Regions from separate parts of the Colwellia sp. PAMC 21821 genome, predicted to be linked through region 1. Evidence: predicted binding sites of a transcription regulator. Region 1 holds the regulator's gene; each other region holds the start of a gene.
What was found. The regulator FNR, encoded in region 1, switches genes on or off when oxygen is low (the NO sensors DNR and NnrR bind a similar motif). The targets are predictions, from matches to a motif close to TTGATCTAGATCAA.
Positions count from the first base shown of each region.

Region 2: A3Q33_RS19920 (universal stress protein) is a predicted target of FNR. The motif match lies at 6,377-6,390, and genes of this name have one in related genera.
Region 3: napF (ferredoxin-type protein NapF) is a predicted target of FNR. The motif match lies at 4,225-4,238, and genes of this name have one in related genera.

Region 1 covers NZ_CP014943.1:329,173-337,283, forward strand. Annotated here, with positions in the region: gene A3Q33_RS01295 (heavy metal translocating P-type ATPase) at 1-1,600, shown strand, start outside; gene ccoS (cbb3-type cytochrome oxidase assembly protein CcoS) at 1,597-1,884, shown strand; gene A3Q33_RS01305 (sulfite exporter TauE/SafE family protein) at 1,889-2,551, shown strand; gene fnr (fumarate/nitrate reduction transcriptional regulator Fnr) at 2,596-3,315, shown strand; gene uspE (universal stress protein UspE) at 3,553-4,485, shown strand; gene A3Q33_RS01320 (hypothetical protein) at 5,152-5,646, shown strand; gene A3Q33_RS20705 (putative bifunctional diguanylate cyclase/phosphodiesterase) at 6,215-8,111, opposite strand, start outside.
Region 2 covers NZ_CP014943.1:4,767,920-4,776,030, reverse strand. Annotated here, with positions in the region: gene A3Q33_RS19960 (Kelch repeat-containing protein) at 128-1,072, opposite strand; gene A3Q33_RS19955 (lysozyme inhibitor LprI family protein) at 1,258-1,662, opposite strand; gene A3Q33_RS19950 (YciI family protein) at 1,679-1,981, opposite strand; gene A3Q33_RS19945 (septation protein A) at 2,036-2,587, opposite strand; gene A3Q33_RS19940 (M24 family metallopeptidase) at 2,753-3,973, opposite strand; gene A3Q33_RS19935 (bifunctional alpha/beta hydrolase/OsmC family protein) at 4,148-5,398, shown strand; gene A3Q33_RS19930 (hypothetical protein) at 5,519-5,728, shown strand; gene A3Q33_RS19925 (DoxX family protein) at 5,921-6,271, shown strand; gene A3Q33_RS19920 (universal stress protein) at 6,450-7,316, shown strand; gene A3Q33_RS19915 (DUF21 domain-containing protein) at 7,536-8,111, opposite strand, start outside.
Region 3 covers NZ_CP014943.1:3,356,326-3,364,436, forward strand. Annotated here, with positions in the region: gene argS (arginine--tRNA ligase) at 1-565, opposite strand, end outside; gene prfC (peptide chain release factor 3) at 712-2,292, opposite strand; gene A3Q33_RS14235 (hypothetical protein) at 2,830-3,147, shown strand; gene A3Q33_RS14240 (GGDEF domain-containing protein) at 3,154-3,603, shown strand; gene napF (ferredoxin-type protein NapF) at 4,341-4,838, shown strand; gene A3Q33_RS21080 (TIGR02808 family protein) at 4,848-5,045, shown strand; gene A3Q33_RS14255 (chaperone NapD) at 5,058-5,360, shown strand; gene napA (nitrate reductase catalytic subunit NapA) at 5,357-7,846, shown strand; gene A3Q33_RS14265 (nitrate reductase cytochrome c-type subunit) at 7,900-8,111, shown strand, end outside.

The DNA.
Region 1 (8,111 bases):
CCAACAAGGTGAAGTGTATTTCGAATCTGTTTCCATGTTTACTTTCCTCATTCTTATCGGTAAATTCCTGGAATTTAGAGCCCGTAGTCGTGCCGCGGATGTTTCAGCAAATTTATTAAAACTTATACCGATGACAGCGACTAAAATAGAACAAGGTGTTGAGCGCTTTATTTCAGCCAATAATTTAAAAGCTGACGATATTATTTTAATAAAGCCAGGCGAAACCATTCCAGCTGACAGTGAAATAATCACCGGCACGAGTCAAATAAATGAAGCTATGCTGTCGGGTGAACAACTGCCCTTAATGAAAACAACGTTAGACAACATATTTGCCGGCACCATAAATGGTGATGGTAATTTAACAGCAAAAGTTAAACACAACAATCAAGAGTCATTTTTAAGCCAATTGATTCGCCTAAGTGAAAATGCGCAAAGCCATAAACCTAAGTTAGCGAAGTTGTCAGATAAAATTGCCCAATACTTTGTTGCGCTAATTTTAATTGTTTCTATTATTACGTCAATATATTGGATACAACATGCACCGTCAGAGGCATTTTGGATCACCCTGTCTGTTTTGGTGGTTACTTGCCCCTGTGCTTTGTCGTTAGCAACACCTACTGCACTCACCTGTGCAACTACACGCCTTAATCGTGAAGGTATTATGATTAAGTCAGCACACGTACTGGAAACTATGCCTGAAGTCGATGCCGTAGCATTTGATAAAACCGGCACCTTAACCACCGGTGAATTTGCCCTTGTCAAAGTAAAAACTTATGGTGATTTTTCAGATGATATTACCTCAGAAGGTCAAGAACAAGTACTCGCTATTGCAGCAGCATTAGAGGCACATTCTGCACACCCGTTGGCAAAAGCGTTTAGCCCTTTTCGTGATTTTAACCAAACAACCACACAGGTTGTCGTTGCTCCCGGCGCTGGTATTTCTGGTGAAGTTAACGGCCAACACTATCGCATTGGCAAAAGTTCGTGGCTACTTAGCGATAATAACAATTCAGCTTACAGCGCGCAGTGTGTATTAATGCAAGGTGAAACATTAGTCGCTGAATTTTATTTAAATGATGGTTTACGTGATGACGCTAAACCCTTAATAGCGTTTCTTCATCAACAAGACATTGAAACCACCATGTTATCGGGCGATAACCTGCAAGGCTGCAATAAATTGCAATCAACACTGCAAATTAACAGTGTACAAGCTAACTTATCAGCTCAAGACAAGGTAAATGCCATAAAACAGCAACAAGCCACACACACGGTCGCTATGATAGGAGATGGTGTAAACGATAGTCCTGTGCTCGGCGCAGCGCATTTATCGATTGCCATGGGTAGTGGTACCGATATTGCTAAAAACGGTGCCGATGTGATATTACTGAACAACAAGCTTAAAGGCGTGCAAACATTACGACAGGTTTCGGTGCGAACGGCGCGCATTATAAAGCAAAACTATCTTTGGGCTTTTGGTTATAATGCCATTGTATTACCGTTAGCGGTTACGGGTCATATTGCACCCTATATGGCCGTAATTGGTATGTCGGCCAGTTCAATTTTAGTAGTAAGTAATTCATTAAGGCTTTTAAAAAAATGAGCATAATTTACGTATTAATTCCCATTGCAGTATTACTGACCACTATCGGTATTTATCTCTTTTTTTGGGCGGTAAAAACCGAACAATTTGATGACTTAGAAAAACAAGGTATGAGCATTTTATTTGATGATGAACATGACAAAGTCAGTCACAATAAAAGTACCAGTGCTTCACTTAACGTTACTCAGGTGAAAGAGACTGAGTTCAAAGACAATCAAACAAATGAAACAAATAAAGCTAAGAATCAAGTAGATAATCAGAACGATAATCAGGTCGATAAATAACGCCATGAATCTTGATTTTTTTTCAGCTTTTGTTATCGGATTACTTGGCTCTGGCCATTGTGTGGTAATGTGTGGCGGTATTAGCACCATGTTAACCACCGCGATATCGGATACCGCTCGTCATAAAAAATATGCCATTATATTTGCCTATAACTTTGGTCGCATAGCCTCTTATAGTTTGATAGGCGCCTTAGTCGCATTCACCAGTTCAATGGCCGCAAAAAATATAGGTTTTCCCGTTGCGATATTAAAAACTATCGCGGGCGTTTTTCTTATCTTGTTGGGTTTATACCTTGGTCAGTGGTTAATGTGGTTGAGCCGAGTCGAGCATTTAGGCAAAAATGTATGGCGTCATATATCACCACACACCAAAAAATTTATACCGATTAAAAACATAAAAAGTGCATTCGCGTTAGGCGCGCTTTGGGGTTGGTTACCTTGTGGTTTAGTTTATTCTACTTTAACTTGGTCATTAGCAAGTGCCGACGTACTTAATGGTGCCTTGATCATGTTTTTCTTTGGCCTTGGCACTTTGCCCGCTCTACTTTCAGTATCATTAGGGACTTTCAGCGTTAAGTCGCTATTAAGTCATGCTCTATTTAGAAAAATAGCGGCTATGTTAGTCGTTATATATGGCATTTATACTATACTGATTGCATATCTTTAACGTATCTACTATGGTGATCTTCATGGAAATATTTATAGGCTTTTATGAATAATAAATCGTGTGTAGACCAGCAACATATTCACTGCCAAAACTGTAGTATCAGTGAGTTGTGCTTACCCTTTTCTCTTAATGATCATGAGCTAGAAACCTTAGATAATATTATTGATCGTAAGCTTCCGATCCAAAAAGGTGAGCAAATATTTAACGATGGTCAGCCAATGAAAGCGCTTTACGCTATTAGATCTGGCACCTTCAAAACCTACACCATTAATAAACTAGGCGAAGAACAAATTACTGGCTTTCATTTAGCGGGTGATTTACTTGGCTTTGATGCTATAGCCAATGCTAAACACCCAAGCTTTGCAAAGGCATTAGAAACCTCAATGATTTGTGAGATCCCCTATAATACGCTCGATAATTTATCTAACAGTATGCCAAAGTTAAAAAAACAGATTTTGCGTATGATGAGCACTGAAATTCGTGAAGATCATGAAATGCTAACATTACTTAACCGTAAAAATGCAGAGCAGCGCTTAGCAACCTTTATTAGTACCTTAAGTATTCGATATCATGCCCGTGGTTTATCCGCTTCTGAGTTTCGCTTATCAATGACACGCAGTGACATTGGCAATTATATTGGCTTAACGGTTGAAACCATAAGCCGATTACTAAATCGCTTCCATAAAAATGGCTTAATAACCGTTAATGGTAAATTAATTACCATTCTAAATAGCGAAAAATTAAACCTCTGTGCTGGGCTTTAAACCAGCGTTTTCCCACATTTTTTCGTCTACTTTTTATTTACTTTCCATCTACTTATCTAGGCTTCCTTATTCGGCTATTTCAGGCTATGCTAAGCGTGAAATAATTAAATAAAAACAATAATAATTTGATTTAAAACAACTATTATTTTTTTAAAATAAGCTATTGTTATAGTATCAAACATATTATTTATTTCTCAGTTTGGTAATACCAGCAGGCAATTGACAAAGGAATTAGCTATGGAAAAGTATCAAAAAATACTCGCTATTGTTGACCCAACAACAGAAGATCAAAAAGCGCTAAATCGTGCAATAGAATTAGCACGTAAAACAGGTGCTAGCATTACAGCATTTTTGACCATATATGATTTTTCTTATGAAATGACTACTATGCTGTCAGGTGATGAACGTGAAGCTATGTGCAAATCTGTTATCAATGATCGCACACAATGGTTGGAGTCTTTACTTGCTGAACTTGATGTAACCGGTATTACAATTGATTGTCAGGTTATCTGGCATAACCGTCCTTTTGAGCAAATTATTGCCAAAGTTATCGATAACGGTTACGACATTGTTATAAAAGGGACACACCAACACGACAAATTTAAATCAGTGATATTTACCCCTACTGATTGGCATATTTTGAGAAAATGTCCTTGCCCTGTTTTACTCGTGAAAGAGCATTTATGGCCTGAAAATGGCAACATTATAGCCGCGTTAAATATTGGCAGCGAAGAAGAAGAGCATAAAGCGCTTAACGATAAAATTACCGCTGAAGCTAAACAACTCGCCAAGGTCATGAAAGCAAATTTGCACCTCGTTAATTCATTCCCAGGTACACCGGTAAATATCGCGATAGAAATTCCAGAGTTTAATGCCAGTGATTATAACCTCGCCATGTTAAAGCATCATAAGAAGGCAATGCTAGAGCATGCAACTGCCTTTAATATAACTGAGGAATGCACTCATATCCAAGAAGGCTTACCTGAAGATATTATTCAAAGCATAGCGGCCGAATTAGATGCCGAATTAGTTATTCTTGGCACGATTGGTCGCACGGGGTTATCAGCAGCATTAATTGGCAATACCGCAGAGCATGTTATCGATAGGCTCAATTGTGATGTATTGGCATTAAAGCCAGATGGTTACGTTTCCCCCCTCGATGTAGAATAAGGCATATTGAATAAGAGCATATTAAATAAGGGCATATTGTATAAAGATATGTAGATTTCAGAAATAGTGCGCTGCGCGTCACCTAATGAGAAAGTTATACATTTTGGTGACGCTTTATTTCGTCATCTACAGTTTGAGCTCTAAAATTTCCCCTCTAAAATTTCCCCTCTAAAATTTGCCCTCTAAAACTTGCCCTCTAATTCAATCACCATAACCACAAATTAGTCTGTTCAACAACAATTTTCACTATCAATAAGTTACCAAAGCGAATGTGTGCTAAGGCTTACTATACCTCTTATCCGGAATGACTAAAGTCACTATTCTATGGCCTTTAAGTCGGACTATAAAGGGAGGGTGTGTCGGTTGTTCACTCACTAAAGTACCTTAGTAGGATTTTTCCGTCGCTAAAAAAGATCACTTTTAAAATCAATTAATCAACTTGGTATAGCCGTGATATTGCAATAAAAAAAGTTTTTATAAGCTGTAAAGCGCAGTATAATAGCCCCACGGTGAAAATCTCCTTATTGTTGCTCGTTCTGATCTTCGAAAAGAGTCCTCTTTACCCCTCAATTATTGTCTTTTTAGGCGGGCCTACGAGCCTTTAAACGCTTATTTAGACAAGCTATTTATCTCATTATCGGTTTACCCTCTATAAGGAAAAGCACTATGACTAATCAAGACGCTTCGGCTGAGCGATGCTCGACGAGCAAGTTTTCGACTATTTTGATGATACTGTTTGCGGGAGCGCTCGCCACGATTATCTTTGATTTTTGGGGGCCTTCACTGTCTCCCATTCTAGGTTTTACCGCGCTCTCCACAATTAAACTGCCTACAACGATGATTGAAGTCCTATTCGGTTCAGCGCCGACAGGTGTACCCGAATTAGTTCACTACATTACAGGATTGATACTTTACCCGTTAGGCTGGCTACTTGTTGTACGACCAATGTGGAAGGCAATTATGCCATCGCTACACTGGACAATTACTGCTTTTGTTTACGGTGTAGTGCTTTGGGTGTTCGCGCTTTACGTTGTCGCACATCTTATCATCGGGCTGCCGCCGTTTATTGGTTTCACAGAAACCACTTGGGTCGCTCTTGTCGGCCACGTACTTTATGCATTGGTTTTTGCATGGGGTGCAGAAACCCGTAAGTTTAGTTAGTTAGTTAAAATTTTTTATATTTAATACAACGAAGTAGAAGTTTATGCTTGTTATTAACAATTGCTATTATAGAGATAATCGTATTCTTTTACATTCTACAAATAGAGTATCAAGCAACATTTCGTATGTTTAACCCTATAGATTTTTTATAGCTTATAAGCCAAAATAGTTGATAACAAGTAATGCGTCACCGAATGAGGTAATTTAATATTTTGGTGACGCTTTATATCTGTTTCTAATATTTGGCATAAATAGTTCAAGTACAATAACCATTACTTCAGAGTAAGCTTTTCCTGTTCAACTTATAATCACTTAACTTTCATTATTTACCAAAGCGAACGCTTGAGACGTATTCACTTACCTCTAAGCGATATTATTGAAATACCTATTCTATGATCTTTAATAATGGACAATGAATGTGGTTCGCGTGCCCTATCGCCCAGCTAAAACCTTAGGATACATTGCTTCAGCTCTAGTCCCGCAAATTTAGATTTGAAAGAGCATTAGATCTAAATTAGCAAGTAAGCGCTTTAAATGGTTGTCATCCAAAAAGTCGCCCTTTATTCTTCTACCATTTCACATCAGGTTTCCATTCTCTGATCCACCCAGGAATATCACTAGCAGGCATAGGTCTGGCAATGCCATAACCTTGTGCCAATTCACAGCCCAGTTGCAATAAAGTACTACCATGTTCAATCGTTTCTACACCTTCAGCAATCACATTACGTTTGAATGATTTAGCTAGCGCTATCACGCCTTCAACGATAGCTAGATCATCCGCATCATGTAACATGTCTCTTACAAAACTCTGATCTATTTTAATTAAGCTGGCGGGTAAACGCCTAAGATAAGTAAGTGAGGAGTAGCCAGTGCCAAAATCATCTAACGCAAATTTCACCCCTAGCGCAATGCACTTATTCATAATTTTTGAGACGTTGTTTACATCATCTAAAGCACTTGTTTCTAAAACCTCTAGCTCTAAATAGCGTGGTTCAACATCTGGATGTGCCGCTAGCAGCGCTGTTAAACGGTCGGTAAAGTCAGGCTGTTGTAATTGTACTGCTGAAATATTTACGCTGGTACAATCAGGGAAACTAAGTCCCATTGCCTGCCATTCTCCAATTTGTTTCAATGCCGTTTCGATCACCCATTCACCCATCTCGATATTCATCGGGCTATTTTCAATCGCGGGTAAGAACTCTATTGGATTTAATAGCCCTCGTTCAGGATGCTGCCAACGAATTAACGCCTCAACCCCTGTCACCGTCCCTGTCCTCATATTCACCTTAGGCTGATAATGAAGCAAAAATTGTTGATTATCTAGCGCACCACGAATAGCTTCTAAGCTTTCCAGTTGCACTTTTACAGCATCATCTTGCGCCGTATCAAACATGTGATAACGATTTTTACCCGACTCTTTTGCCACATACATGGCTTGGTCAGCATGACGTATGAGTTGGTCGGTATCTACATTATCTTGCGGGTAAATGGTAAAGCCTACACTCGCCGATACATTTAATACCTTATCACCGATAGTCACAGGCTCTGATGCAGCCGATAGCAATCGATCTAAAATCGGCAGACAATCATTTTCTGTGGTTAAGTCTGTTAATACCGCCACGAATTCATCCCCACCAATACGAGCTAAGCTGTCACCTTCACGTAATGCTTCTTTCATACTACTGGATAACGAAATAAGTAATTTATCGCCCACATTGTGCCCATAGGCATCATTCACCGATTTAAAACCATCGAGATCAAGAAATACCACAGCCAGTGATTTCTTATGACGACTGCAATGCAACATAGCTTGAGATAATCTGTCGGCTAGTAATACACGATTTGGTAAGTTAGTCAGTACATCGAAATGCGCGATACGCTCTAATTTTTCTACCGATTGTTTACGCTCAGTAATATCTTGGTGTGTCCCACAAAGCCGGATTGGCTCATGTGTATCTTTGTCGTACTCTACAACAGAACCTGAACCCTGAATCCATATCCACCTGCCATCAGCATGCTTCATTCTAAATTCTGCAACATAATTGCTTCCAGACTGAATATGAGTATGCACCGTATGTTGTGTTATCTCTTTGTCGTCAGGGTGAATAAGCTCGTCCCAGTCACTAATGGTATTGGTAATATCATCTTGTGTAAGACCTAATATTGCCAACCACTCATCATTAACCTTATGAACACCTGTTTTATAAAACCAATCCCAATAACCCAACTTCGCGCCATTAATTATATTTAAAAGTTGATTTTGAGATAGACGAACATCTTCTTGGCTCAGTTTTAGGGCGTTTATATTTCTTCTTCGCCTAATATTGTTACTTATTAGCGCGCCGCCAATGGTAGTCCCCAATATAAATATAAGGATAAGCAATAGTCGTTGGGTAAATTTAAACGCGTCTAAGTCTTCAGATATTATTTTTTTTAAGGCGGTTTCAACATCATCAGCAGAATGA
Region 2 (8,111 bases), 450 kb from region 1:
CCAAAAACTACATTTATAGTTGTAAAAATAACAATATAAAATATGAAAGGCTAAAAATAAATTTTAGCCTTAATTTACTTATAAAGTATTAATAAAGCTTTATATAAACCGATAGTCACGTTTTCTATTACAGCTTAAATACTTGAATATAATCAAGGAACGGGCCTTTTGTACCGGTATTACCGCCGATAACATAGGTGCTTTCACCTAGCGTTGTTGTGGCATTATGGCGACTAGCTTTATAGTCTATAGCTAGTTTTTCCCACTTGGTCGCATCAAAATCATAACTATAAGTAGAGGTTAAGTTGTTATAGTCGCCAAAAATAAATAATTTATTTTCGATGAGGCTTATGCTGTGGGCGCTGATTTTAGCGGGCAGGGAGGGGAGCGATAGCCATTGGTTTTTTATCGGGTCAAAACGTTCAAATACATCAAGAGAAGAAACCCTGTCATAGCCGCCAACAACATAGACAAAATTATCTTTAACAAACGCGCGAGTAGTCTTTGCCGTAGGCATATTAGCTGCTCTCACCCAACTGTCATTTTTTATATCAAACACAGCTACTAATGCAGTAGGTGATAACTTAGCATTTTTAGGATATGCACCACCTAGAACATAAATTCTATCATGCAATAATACCGCGCTGTTTATTCGTGTTGGCGCAGGCAAAGGCTTGGCAAAGCTTACGGTATTTGTTTGGGTATTAAATACTTCCACTCGTTTTTCATACCGAAACTTTTTATTTTTCAGGCTAACACCACCGAGTATATATATCGAATGCTTGCCGTCCCAAACCGCAGAAAAATACCTTCTTGGAATAACTTTATTAGCCAAGACATTAATTTCATTCGTAGACGGATCAATAATCTCTATATCTGATAGGAAGCCAGACTGATTAGCACCAGCAATGACGTATATTTTATCTCCGTCATTAACAACCCCATGGCCATAGCGCGCTGTTTTTAGTGTTAACTGATCAGAGGTGCCGATAGGTTTTGAAGCACAGCCAACAAGATTAATAAATAATAACGTGAGGAGCGTGTAAAGATAGATGTGTTTATGTGCGGACATAAATTTACTCCATTAAATTAAGTGGAGCTAGTTTGTCATGATTACATAATGTTAACAACATGTTGTATATCAAGCGATGAATAACTTAATCTAGAAATAACTTAGTCTATGAATGAACGTAAGTTATGGCGTTTTATCATGATGATAAGACGTTTTTTTAACCAGAGATAATGAGATAAAATTAACTATTTATTAAGGTTGGATAATTCTTCAATGCGATATTGTGTCAATGTTATATAACATTTTTTATAAGCAACAGCGGCGCCTTCATCTGGCGCAACGACTAAATATTGCCACCGACAGTTATTTTCCCGATAGCTAATAAAATTGCGCTGTGATCGCTTAAACATGTCGAGCGACGTGCGGCGACCGTTGTGTGCCGCTAACTCTTCTAAGATAAAAATTTGATTATTTACCCAAGTTTGTAACTCTCGATCTTTCTTTTCTTTAGTGCCATCCAAACAACGGGACACTTCGGATAAAGTGTCCATTTTTGTTTCACACATTTCTACGTTATTTTTAGCCAACACCACATTAGAAAATAGTAGTAAGCTTGCCAATATGTATTTACTCACATTTTTATTATTCATGGCTAAAAATCAATACTTATGCTGGAAGTACTTTTTTGTACGGTTTAACGGTAACGTTCTTATAAACGCCCGCGGCTATGTAAGGGTCTTGGTCAGCCCACTGCTGAGCAGCGACTAAACTGTCGAATTCTGCAATAATAAGTGAACCCGTAAAACCTGCATCACCTGGATTTTCACTATCAATAGCAGGGCAAGGACCCGCTACAAGTAGCTTGCCTTGATCTTGCAACACTCGTAAACGATCTAAATGATTTTCGCGTACACTCATACGTAGCGCTAAGCTATTTTCAACATCTTCACTATAGATAAGATAAAACATTTTACATCCAAAAAATTATTATTTAATTAACAGCCGCGAAAAACGCATGCCAAGCTATTCTTGCTTTTCTTCTTCTTTTTCTTCCGGCATATATTTATACAATGATATTATCGAGCCAATAGCAAACACAAAAGTTAACGCCGTTAAGCCAAATACTTTAAAGTTAACCCAGGTTTCTAAGCTAAAGTTAAAGGCAATGTACCAATTGAGGAAACCACATAGGGCAAAGAACAGCGCCCAAGCAAGATTTAATCTATTCCAGATGTTTTCGGGTAAGGTTAAGGCTTCACCTAAAAACTCTTTCATAATATTTTTATTAAATACTTTTTGACTAACGATCAGCGCAATAGCAAAAATACCTTGGATAATAGTTACCTTCCATTTTAAAAAGGTATCGTCATGCATATAAATAGTAAGGCCGCCAAATACGGCAATTAAACCAAAGAAAATTAGATTTCTTTTTGGAATTGGCTGTTTTCGTATTAAGAAATAGGCTATTTGTATAGCAGATGCAACGATTAATGAGGCAGTTGCCCAATAAATATCGGCAAACTTATAAAAAACGAAAAAAATTACTAACGGAATGTATTCTAAAAATGCGTGCATAAGCTCGATATCAAAAATTATAATGTATTGATTCTATCCAAAGCCAAAGACATACGCCAATCTATTTGCTGCTACAAAGTGTATTAGTTTTTAGAGGTCAGGATAAACGAGACATTTAGTCCTGACTTCTAGCATAAAAAACAACCAATGTGGTTTGTGTTTTGTTTAAGCTTGTTGATAGCCAAACGGGTCGTCAATCGAATATGAAGGCTCAGTAAACCACTTAGCGCCTGTGTCAGTCATATAAAAATGGTCTTCTAATCGAATACCAAATTCATTAGGTATTACCAACATAGGTTCATTGGAAAAACACATGCCTTTAGCAAGAGGTGTTCTATCGCTTCGCACGAGATATGGCCATTCGTGAATGTCTAAACCTACACCATGTCCTGTTCTATGCGGGCAGCCAGGTGTTTGATAATCGGGGCCTAAATCTTGACTTGCTAAATAATCTCTTGCTGCAACATCCACATCACCGCAAGCTACGCCAATTTTGGCAGCGTCAAAGGCGGCTTTCTGTGCTAGTTTTTCTATTTGCCACATGTCACGTTGGCGCTGATTTGGCTCGCCAAAAACGTAAGTACGAGTAATATCAGAGTTATATCCTTCAACCTGGCAGCCAGTGTCAATTAATACAATGTCATTTTTTTCTAAGGTTTTTGGTGATTTAACACCGTGTGGATAAGATGAATCTTCACCAAAGAGCACAATACAAAAATATGAGCCAGCAGGTGCACCCACTTTACGATGTGCTTGGTCGATAAAATTAGTAACTTCTTGTGTAGTAATACCGACATGTAATATACGTGCTACAGCTTTATGAACCTCTATGGTCATATCTTTTGCTTGTTGCAATAAGGCAATTTCGGTGTCTGATTTTTCTGCACGACAACCTGCAGTTACACATTTTGCATCAACGAGTTCTAACTCGGGAGCGGCTTTTTTAATACCATCAGCAATAAAAAAAGCGGCAGACTCATCAATGGCTAATCGGCCAGAAGTAATGCCCAATTGTGTTAAGGTTTGCTTAACGAGCTGATAAGGGCTTTCATGTTCTTGCCAACCTTTTATTTCGCCTTTAATCGTCATATATTGACTAAGCGTATTCACTTCAAAGAAGGGTGTAATATATTTAATTTCTCCTTGTTGAGGAATAATAGCGCCCACCATACGTTCGCTGGCGTACCATCGCGTACCGGTAAAGTAATATAGGTTGGTTCCAGCGTCGATATAGGTGGCCGCAATATTATTTTTAGCCATAATTTTTTGCGCTTTCGCAATGCGCTGATTTAATTCAGCCTCAGTTATTGCTTGGACTTGACCAGTCATATTGACTAACTTCTCAAGTTCAATTTTTGCGGTAGAGCCGCCCACACCTATAGTCATACTTGTTCCTTAAAAAATTTGATTAACATCGGTATATTTTATACAAAATAATATGCAATGTATCGCAAAAATTTAACTAGTATTATGATAAAAGAAATTTTTATTAAAACCTTACGGTCAATATGAGTAGCGCAGCAATGTGACTAATTGACGAACTTACAAAAAGGGTTATATATGCGCACAAAAGTTGAATTTATCAGCGGTGAACACAAACTGAGTGGATTACTGGAAACGCCAGAATCTGATGTGAAATTTTATGCCTTATTCGCGCATTGTTTTACCTGTGGCAAAGACATTGCAGCGGCATCAAGAATTAGTCGAGCTTTAATGCGTAAAGGTATTGCAGTGTTAAGGTTTGATTTTACCGGTTTAGGCAATAGTGATGGTGACTTTGCGAATAGTAACTTTTCCTCAAATATAAAAGATTTAATTGCTGCAGCGAATTTTCTCCGTGTAGAATATCAAGCGCCTCGCCTACTCATTGGCCATAGCTTAGGTGGTGCGGCGGTACTTAATGTTGCTCAGCATGTTGAAGAGGCTATGGCCGTTGTTACTATTGGGGCGCCGTCAGATGCAGAGCATGTTGCTCATAACTTTGCCCTACAAATTGATGATATTGAAAAAAATGGCAAAGCTGAAGTCAACTTAGCAGGGCGTGTGTTTACGATCGAAAAACAATTTTTAGATGATATTAAACGCTACGATACCAGCCATATTGGTCAATTAAGAAAGGCGCTCTTAGTCATGCACTCTCCGGTTGACAGCACAGTCAATATCAGTGAAGCGGAGAAAATATATCAAGCGGCATTGCACCCCAAAAGCTTTGTCAGTTTAGATGGTGCCGATCACTTATTAACCAAAAAACGTGACGCCGAATATGCTGCAGACGTAATAGCTGCATGGGCAGGGCGATATATTTCAGTCCCAAGCAATGCTAAAAATAGTACTGAAATCAATGCGGGTGATAACAATTGCGCCCAGGAAAAAGTCGAAGTGATTAAAGGGCATGTTATTGTCGAAGAAAAAAATCATAAATTTACCCAACACGTAAGCACGAATAGTCATTATTGGCTTGCAGATGAACCGCAAAGTGCAGGCGGCGATAATATGGGACCTGATCCCTACGAGCATTTACTTGCCGGTTTAGGCGCTTGCACTGCCATGACACTTCGTATGTACGCGACACGTAAAAAACTTGCCATAAAGCATATCAAAGTTGAGCTAAAACATAGCCGAGATTATCAACAAGACTGCCAAGACTGTGAGGAAAAAAACCAAGGCATTGAAGCTATTATACGTGAAATTAGTTTTGTTGGAGAGTTAGACACCGCCCAACAAACGCGATTTTTAGAAATAGCAGACAAATGTCCAGTTCATAAAACCTTGGATAACAATGTAAAAGTTGTAAGTAAATTGGTAGGCTAATTCTGTGTATTCACAGAGTTATAAATACTGTAAGGCATTAAGCATTTGTTCAATTTTCATTTAAAAACTATAAAGTGTATAGTTCGATAATATTCGGTACGTACACAAATTTTGGTCATTATGTCTAACTCAATGTCTTTAGAAAAAATATTTATGATTTTAGCCATTATATTGGGTTTGGGGTCAACGATTGATTTGCTCTATTCTTTAGTTACCTTGAACTTTCAATTAGCTGAAATATTACGCTGTATATTCAATATCGTTATTGCAGTTTTTTTATATATCTATGCCAGTAAAAAATATAAAGCGAAGCTTGAGTGTGACAGTTAGCTCAAGTGTGGCAGTTAGTTTTAGTGTGACGTTAATAATGCATCGAGACTTAACCGTTGATTTATGCGGTTGAGTTGAGTTAACACCATTGTTTAGCACATAAATTAACAAGTACTTTGTAATAAAAGAACTTTGAAATATAGAACTTTGTAATATAGAGCCTTGTAACAAATGTTGGTGAACGGAGTTTAGATGAAAACTGTTATTAATTTACTGATCGTCATTATCGCATTATTAAGTCTAGCTGCTGGCATTGCTAAAGTTACTCACAGTCCTCAAGAAGTAAAATTTCTGCAAAGCTTCCTGTTCAATGATTTCACGATTACACTTTATGGTGTCATGCAAATTTTAGCGGCTGTTTTACTCTCAGTAGGGGGCTTGTTTTCTCATCAAAGCGCAAAGTTGATAGGCGCTACCATGGTTGCTTTGGGCTTTTTACTTTCGAGTATACTCATTTTTATCAGCGGTAGTTGGATTTTTGGTTTGGTGTCTTTATTGCCGGTTGCGTTAACGGGCTTGATCATTAAAAAATTGCCAAGCTAGCGCTAAAATTTTTTTTAAAACTACTGTTTGTTCGTTGAGTATGTAAGTGTAAATTCGTTAAGTTATATCGCGATAATACACGTAAACATTATTTTTATTAAATACTTGTTTTATATCAAAGAAAATATAGATTTTGTATGCTACTTTTATTATATACACATCAATAAAAGAGGATTTTATGAACAGTATATTCGTTGTCGCCGATTTATCGGATAGCAAACCAGTCGCCATTCAACGCGCTTGTGAACTGGCTAAAAATACCAGTAATTCTTTACATATTGTCTATTTTTGTTATCAAAGTTTACGGCTTATTCAAGATGATCCACAAAAAATACAACAAGCGATACTTGATGCTGTGAGCGATGATGCAAAAAAAGCACTTGCTGATTTAATTCCTAACGGCATTAACTACAGCTTTGAAGTTGTGTGGGAAAAGCGTATTTACAATTGGATAAACAGCTACGCAAAAGAGCATAACCCTCTCATGGTAGTAAAAACTGCACATCGTAGTGAGACCTTTTTATACACTTCGACCGACTGGCAATTATTGCGCGAATGCCCTGCACCGGTATTTATTGTTAGCGATAATAAATGGCGTAAATCGCCCAATGTTTTAGCCGCTATTGACCTAGAAACAAAACGTAAAAGCAAACAAGCACTTAATCATCAAATATTAAAAGCAGCAAAAACATTTGCCGAAACCAACGACGCTGAGCTCTTTGTGTGTTACACCGTAATGTTTTCAAAAGTATTACGTGATTTAGGCATACATTATAAAGATGAGTTAGAAAGTAAAGCAAAGAAAACCTTAAAGAGTGAAGTTGAAAAATTGGCCGCTGAATATGATATTCCCGTCGCTAATTTTTTCATTAAAGCAGGCGACCCAGAAAAGGTAATTCCGAGTATTGCGGCAAAGGAAAAAGCAGGTGTAGTGGTTATCGGCACCGTTGGACGTAAAGGTTTAAAAGCGAAAGTGTTAGGTAATACCGCAGAGAAGATTTTAAGCTTGTTAAAATCAGACGTGCTAGCTTTAAAACCTGAGTAAATAAGTCATTACCAAACTAAAATATAGCTAAGTAACAGGCTGCAGATAATAGATGCTAGTTGATAGATAAAAGGTGATAGATAAAAGGTACTAGGTCATTAAACTATAACCGAAGTATCACTCAATTGTTGTTTTGCTATTTTTGATAAAAATGATAAAAAAACTTCGGCTAAATACATAGCCGAAGTTCATTTTTTGATAACGTGCTCTAGCGCTGAATTATGACTTTTCAGCGTTAATTAGTTCTGCTACTTTTTCGTTATGCTGCACTAGCGGCAGCATGCCTTTAAGCAAGCGTCCAAAAATATCAGCACCGGTAATAATTCGTCTAGTTTCACCCCACACCAACAGCACATCGTGCTCAATCACGCCATCAAAGTTCTTATCAGTTGACGTATTCACCTTCATTTTTAAAATAGCTTCATTTAACGAGGTTGTTTCATCGGTAATAACAACTGGGCGATGGCAAAAGTTGTAAGGGTCAAAATTTTCTGACTGAAACAGTGCGCTTCGTAAAAAGCCATCTGCATCAATAACCAACAACGGGGTACCTTCAAGATTTGTAATCACCACCCAACTATGACCTGACTGGTTAAGCATGGTTAAAAACGGATCGTTCGGACCGGTATAAGTATCGGGCAAAATAGGCAAATCAAGTTTTGTCGGTAAGGCGATAATAGAATGAGGGTCTATCACTTCACCTTCTTCAGTCACTTTAATTTCATCAAGCGCAAAAAAGTTTAATGCACCAATACCTTCAACATGGTTCAAGTCTGCTTCTTCAGCACGTATATG
Region 3 (8,111 bases), 1.9 Mb from region 1:
AAAGAGCAGTTTCTGCAACCTCATCTGACGCTAATTTATCGCTTAAATGTGCGAGTAACATACCAAACTGCGTGCCCCAATCACCCATGTGATTTTGACGGATAACATGCTCACCACGAAACTCAAGCGCACGAACCACAGCATCACCAATGATGGTTGAGCGTAAGTGTCCTACGTGCATTTCTTTCGCTAGGTTTGGCGCAGAATAATCAACCACAACGTTTTGTGGTTTTTCTGACTGGTTTACACCTAAATTTTTGTCGTTCGATATTTGGTTTAATTGTGCTGCTAACCAGTTTTGGTCTAAATGAATATTAATAAAACCAGGACCTGCTAATTCAACTTTTTCAGCAATGCCCGTTAAGTCAAGTGCTTCAACCACTTTGGTTGCCAATTCACGAGGATTAGTTTTTAATTTTTTAGCAGCACCCATAACACCGTTGGCTTGGTAATCACCAAAATTTGCACGGTTAGATAAACTTATTGCAGGGTTTGTGCCTTCAGGTAAACCTGCTGCTGTCATTGCTGCACTAACTCTTTCACTTAGGATGTTACTAATATTCATTTTATTTAACTCTTATTCAATTTAGGTTCAAGCTAGTGGTGTTCACTTGAATGAATAAGCCTAATGATGGGCATTAGGCTTATAGATAAATTACGTGATTGACTTTAGTTTGTCATCAGTTACTTTTCATCGCTTATTTAAGCAGATTAGTGCTCACGTGTTTTGTGAAACACAATATCTGGATGACGTTCTTGCGCTAGGCTTAAGTTCACCATAGTCGGGGCGATGTAAGTTAAGTTATTACCGCCATCGAGTGCTAGGTAGTCATAAGCTTTCTTTTCAAATTGCTCTAACGTGCGCTCATTATCGCAAGTACACCAACGCGCTGTTGCCACGCTGATAGGCTCGTAAATAGCGTCTACTTTGTATTCAGTTTTTAAACGTTGAACGACTACTTCAAACTGCAATACACCAACCGCGCCAACGATCATATCGTTCGAGTTGAAAGGTCTAAATACCTGCACAGCGCCTTCTTCAGACAACTGGATAAGACCTTTTTGTAATTGTTTGGCTTTAAGCGGGTCGCGTAAACGAATACGACGGAACATTTCAGGGGCAAAGTTTGGTATGCCGCTAAACTTCATATCTTCACCAGCGGTAAAGGTGTCGCCAATTTGAATACTGCCATGGTTATGTAAACCAATAATGTCACCAGCATAGGCTTGCTCAACATTAGAACGGTCACCGGCCATAAAGGTTACCGCGTCAGCAATTCTTACGTCTTTGCCGATGCGTACTTGTTTCATTTTCATGCCTTTTTCATATTTGCCTGAACAAATACGCATAAAAGCAATACGGTCACGATGTTTTGGGTCCATATTGGCTTGAATTTTAAAAACAAAGCCTGAGAATTTTTCTTCTTCAGCGTTAACTATGCGAGTATCAGTTTCACGAGGTAAAGGTTTTGGTGCCCAGCGCGTTAAGCCGTCAAGCATATGGTCAACACCAAAGTTACCTAATGCAGTACCAAAAAATACTGGTGTAAGCTCACCATTTAAAAACTCTTCAAGATTAAACTCATGTGACGCGCCAGCAACAAGTTCTAACTCTTCGCGTAAATCATCAGCGTAGTTACCAATAACTTTATCTAACTCTGGGTTATCAATGCCTTTAATCACACGTTTTTCTTGAATAGTGTGGCCTTGGCCTGTTTGATATAAAAATATTTCATCGGTTAAAATGTTATACACACCCTTGAATTCTTTACCCATGCCGATTGGCCAGGTAATAGGGGCACATTTGATTTTTAGGATGTCTTCAACTTCATCCATTACTTCCATTGGATCGCGAACATCACGGTCCATTTTATTCATAAAGGTAATAATGGGGGTGTCACGCAGACGAGTAACTTCCATTAATTTAATGGTACGGGCTTCTACACCCTTAGCTACGTCGATTACCATTAGGCAAGAGTCAACAGCGGTTAAGGTACGGTAAGTATCTTCTGAGAAGTCTTCATGACCCGGCGTATCGAGTAAATTAACTAAACAGTTTTTATAGGGAAATTGCATTACCGAGGTGGTGATTGAAATACCACGTTCTTTTTCCATTTCCATCCAGTCAGATTTCGCATGTTGCCCCGACTTTTTACCTTTTACGGTACCGGCTTTTTGTAAAGCTTGACCAAAAAGCAAAACCTTTTCAGTGATCGTCGTTTTACCCGCATCAGGATGGGAAATAATAGCGAAGGTGCGTCGAAGGTCGACTTCCTGCTGTTGTACAGACATGCAAATTACCTGTTATTAAAGTGGATGAAGAGAATTTAAGTTAAATTTTAAAACGCAACATTATAGCGAAAACCAGCCTAAAGGGCAGTAACAATATCTTGAATTTGTACTTTTTTTTACAACAATAGACAATGGTGGCTATTTTGTCGTATTTTACTTAGATAATGATTAAAGGCGCTAGGTAGTCAATGCAAATGCTGTTGTAAGTCATACAATAAAATTTAAAGGGTTTAGGATTTGAGTAATGAATTTATCCCTAGTATTAAGCTTACTTACCTCACAAGGTTAACACTAGGTTGTTATTAGGTTAATGAAGGGTTAACGTTCGGCTTTCACTATATTGATGACGAAAAATAAACGTTTAAGTATAACGCTGATAGTATGTTACTTTGATGCCTGCTTAAGGTTTAAGTATTTAAAATCAAATGTTTATAAGATTATTTTAAGTGGCTATTTTCAAGTGATGAAATAACATGTAAATATCTTTCATTATTAAAATAGTATAATGTCGTTGTTAAAATCGAAGAGATGAAAGTAATGAAAACAAAAACAAAAAAATTACTAAAAACACCCTCAAAAATTAACGTATTCTTAGGTATTTTAGCTTTGATTGCTGTAACTGAATTTTTAGTTATGCAGTTAATTGCGTCCATAGCACATGATTGGAGCGTAAATTTTGAAGCCTTGGTTGATACCATTTTACTTACCGCGCTATGTAGTCCGCTACTTTATGGTTTTATTATTCAACCTTTTGTTAAAGCACATGAAGCTGCGCTTAATCAAATTAAAATGCAGGCATTTACAGATCCCGTTACAGGATTAGCTAATCGCCCCATGATTACCCAGCATTTATAGGGATTTATTGCCGGTAGTTTTAGGCATAAGCAATTTGGCGCAATCATACTTCTTGATTTAGACGGCTTTAAAGCAGTGAATGATACATATGGTCATAATGTTGGTGATCAAATATTGATTGAAGTTGGCAAAAGATTACAATCAGTTACTCGCGAAAATGATTTGGCTGCCCGCTTAGGTGGGGACGAATTCTTACTTGTTTTAGACCGTGTTGCTTCGAATGCAGACGATGCGAGAGAGAACTCAAGTAAAGTAGCCATTAAAATTCTGTCGCTATTGCAGCAGCCATATGAATATGGTGAGAAAAAGCTTGTCTTAGGGGCTAGTCTTGGCGTAAAACTTTTAGGACAAGAAATTATAACACCTGAGACTGCCATTATTCACGCAGATCAAGCTATGTATGAAGCTAAAAACGCAGGCAAGGGGCAAGCTAAGCTTTATGAGCTAGCAGCTTAATTATACCAATTGAAATAAATAATCGATCATTTTAAGGCGGTTTAAATCGTCAATAACTGCGTTGTTTTCAATCACACACGCCCGCTATTACTCGACAATTGCTCCTGCATTGCTCTACTTACGGGCATCCATGCCCTAATCAATCAAACGCCTTGCCTGCAGGGATGCAGGTACTTATGTTTAGTCTGGAACAATAAACATGTATTCTTGAACAATTTATCCTCGCTTAAAATTGGTCAATAACTTATTACATTTGGTATTAGAAGCATTTAATAAGCAATTAATAGCGTTATCTTCACGACCAGTATAAATATCAGCTTTGTTAATTTATATTAGCATTGCTCGGGTTGGGTTGATAACGACTGTTGATGCACTACTAATGTTACTCGTAAACAGTCTACAACCTATAGAACCTAAACCGGATTCTCCCGCTTTGATGCTCATCAAAAATTTATAGCCATAAGTATTTCAACAAATTAATTTTTGCATGGTTTTTACCTATTGTGGTTTATACCTATAGTATCGGGTGAAAATAACGCAACTAAAGACATTATATTCCCCTTCATTTAAATAATCATACCTACCTTATTCAAGGTTTTATCTACTAAACATAAGAAAAACTTGATTTACATCAAGTAACGCAGCGACTCGTTGCTGTATTGTCAGTCTATGATGTTTTCATGTTATCTATTTTACTTAATTACCTTGGTGAAAATGTGTTCAAGTAGTGAGGGTTTATGGTTGATTTAAGCCGCCGTAATTTTATGCAAGCAAAGCAAGTTTCTACACCGCCAACCATTAGATTACCTTGGACTGTGGACGAAAAAGTATTTACGCAAGGTTGCTCGCAATGTGGCGACTGCATTGATGCCTGCGAAGAAAATATTATTATTAAAGGGGATGGCGGTTTTCCTGAAATTAACTTTTCTGCTGGCGAATGCACATTCTGTCAACAATGTGTAAAGGCCTGTAAAGAGCCTTTGTTTTCGCCTGTTGACGCTGAGCCTTGGCAGTTAACGATTGAGATTACAGGAAGTTGCTTAGCTAAGAGTCAAGTGCACTGCCAAGTGTGTCAAGACAGTTGTGAACCTGAAGCCATTAACTTTACCTATCTGCATGGTAGCGTGCCTCAACCTGAAATTGCACTTGTAGACTGTACGGGGTGCGGGGCATGTGTCGCTATTTGTCCTGAGTCGGCAATTAAGCTTTCAACAGGCTTGTTAGCAGCAAATTAGGAGTAAATTATGAGTGATTTAGAGCAGTTAATATGGAATGTTTTGGGCTATACCTCAATGCCATTGATATTCCTTTTTGGTTTTATCGCTACGGCGCTAGTCGCGATTATTATTTTAAAAATATTTGGCGCTAAGCCTGCAGCGGCAATTACAAATACAATTAACCATACAATTAAACATACAGCAGAAGCTAACGAAAAATTATAAGAGGGCAAGAACATGATTAATCTTTTAGAAGAAAGCCCCGTAAATATTGCTGGGGTAATGTTTATGGTATATCCCGATAACGCAGCTAAAGTTGCGGATGATCTGCAAGCATTTCCTGGTGCTGAGAAACATGCAACAGGCGAAAATGGCAACTTAGTGTTCACCGTAGAGGGGCTCGAAGGCGAAACCAACCCTGCCAAACGTATCATAGATACCATTACCGACATGAGCAATGTGTCTGGTGTTATCTCGTCATCACTCATATTTCATCATAACGATGCGGGTTTACCACAGCATCAAGGGAAAGCATTATGACCTTAACTCGACGTGACTTTATTAAAGCTAATGCGATTGCAGCGACAGCTGTTGCCGCTGGCGTTGCGGTGCCTATATCAGCGACTAATTTGATCACGCAATCGTCACAAAGCACAATTAAGTGGGACAAAGCCCCTTGTCGTTTTTGTGGCACGGGTTGTAGTGTATTAGTCGGTACTCAACATGGCAAAGTAGTGGCAACACAGGGCGATCCTGAAGCAGAAGTTAATAAAGGCTTAAATTGTATTAAAGGCTACTTTTTATCGAAAATTATGTACGGTAAAGACCGATTAACCAAGCCATTATTGAGAATGACTGATGGTAAATACCATAAAGAAGGTGACTTTACCCCCGTAAGCTGGGACAAAGCCTTTGATGTTATGGCTGATAAATTTAAAGCCGCGATTAAGAAAAAAGGCCCAACCTCGGTCGGCATGTTTGGCTCCGGTCAATGGACAGTATGGGAAGGCTATGCGGCTTCTAAGCTGATGAAAGCAGGCTTTCTAACCAATAATATTGACCCGAATGCGCGACATTGTATGGCCTCAGCTGTTGGTGGTTTTATGCGTACTTTTGGTATCGACGAGCCAATGGGCTGTTACGACGATTTAGAACATGCTGATGCCTTTGTATTGTGGGGCTCTAATATGGCGGAAATGCATCCTATTTTATGGTCACGACTAACTGATCGTCGTTTAAGTGCGTCGCACGTTAAGGTCAATGTTTTATCAACTTATAAACACCGTAGTTTTGAACTTGCCGACAATGGCATGATCTTCACTCCACAAACAGATTTAGCTATTTTAAACTTTATTGCCAATTACATTATTCAAAATAATGCCGTTAATGAAGATTTCATGAAAAAGCACGTTAATGTGCGTGAAGGCGTTACCGATATAGGTTATGGCTTACGTCCAACGCATCCGTTAGAAAAAGCGGCAAAAAATGCCGGTAGTGGTGAATCAACACCCATGACTTTTGAGGCCTACGCTAAATTTGTTAGTACTTATACGGTGGAGTCTGTGTCAAAGCTTTCTGGTGTGCCAGAAGCCAATTTAATTGAAATGGCGAAGTTATACGCCGATCCTAAAGTCAAAGTAACGTCATTTTGGACCATGGGATTTAACCAACATACCCGTGGTGTTTGGGCTAATAATTTAATGTACAACGTACATTTGTTAACCGGTAAAATTTCTGAACCCGGTAATAGCCCGTTCTCATTAACCGGTCAGCCATCAGCTTGTGGGACCGCGCGTGAAGTAGGAACTTTCTCTCATCGCTTACCGGCTGATTTACAAGTTGCAAACCCTAAACACAGAGCAATAGCTGAGAAAATTTGGCAGTTACCAGAAGGCACTATTCCACCCAAGCCTGGTTATCATGCTGTATTGCAAAACCGTATGTTAAAAGACGGTAAACTCAATGCTTATTGGGTGATGTGTAATAACAATATGCAAGCCGCGCCGAACATTAATGAAGAAGCAATTCCAGGTTATCGTAATCCTGAAAACTTTATTGTGGTCTCAGACCCGTATCCAACCGTTACCGCACAAGCGGCTGATCTTATTTTACCAACGGCAATGTGGGTAGAAAAAGAAGGCGCTTACGGTAATGCTGAGCGTAGAACGCAATTTTGGCATCAACAAGTTAATGCGCCAGGTGATGCGCGCTCAGATTTATGGCAATTGGTTGAGTTTTCTAAACGTTTTAAAGTCGAAGAAGTGTGGCCAGAGGAACTGATTGCGAAGCAACCCGAACTTCGCGGTAAAACCTTATACGACGTGTTATACGCTAATGGTAAAGTGAATAAATTCCCAATGAGTGAGTCAAAAGGCGATAGCAACTTTGAAGGTGATGCTTTTGGTTTTTATATCCAAAAAGGTTTGTTTGAAGAATATGCAGAATTTGGCCGTGGCCATGGTCACGATTTAGCGCCGTTTGACCGATATCACGAAGAACGCGGTTTACGGTGGCCAGTGGTTAACGGTAAAGAAACTAAGTGGCGCTTTAGAGAAGGCCATGATCCTTACGTAGAAAAAGGCAGTGAAGTGCAGTTTTACGGTCACAAAGATAATAAAGCGGTTATTTTTGCTTTGCCTTATGAGCCACCAGCAGAGTCGCCCGATGAAGAATATGACTTATGGTTGAGCACTGGGCGTGTACTTGAACATTGGCATTCGGGCTCAATGACATCGCGTGTGCCTGAGCTACATAAAGCTTTCCCTGATGCCGTGATTTTTATGCACCCTGATGATGCAAGAGAGCGAAACTTGCGCCGTGGCGATAAAGTGTTAATGGCTTCTAGGCGAGGTGAAGTTGAATCTCGAATTGAAACCAGAGGCCGAAACCGACCACCAAAAGGTTTAGTGTTTATGCCATGGTTTGACGCTAAGCAATTAGTCAATAAAGTCACTTTAGATGCAACTGATCCGCTGTCAAAACAAGCTGATTATAAGAAGTGTGCGGTTAAAGTCACTAAAGCTTAATGTTGAAAAATTAACACATCGATAACCTTATTATCGGTGTGTGGGAGAGATAAATGAAATTATTAACTTTATTAGTTGCTGTAGTTACATTTGCAATAGCGTTTATAACCATAGCCCAAGAAACAGTTAACACCGGCGGTTTAGCCACCATTCGCGGAGCTGCAACTATTGATGAAACCCGCCCAGCAGAAAAACTAAAGCGTGTTATTAAGGACAAAAACCCTATTGCGCGGAATTATGTGCATCAGCCACCGGTTATACCTCA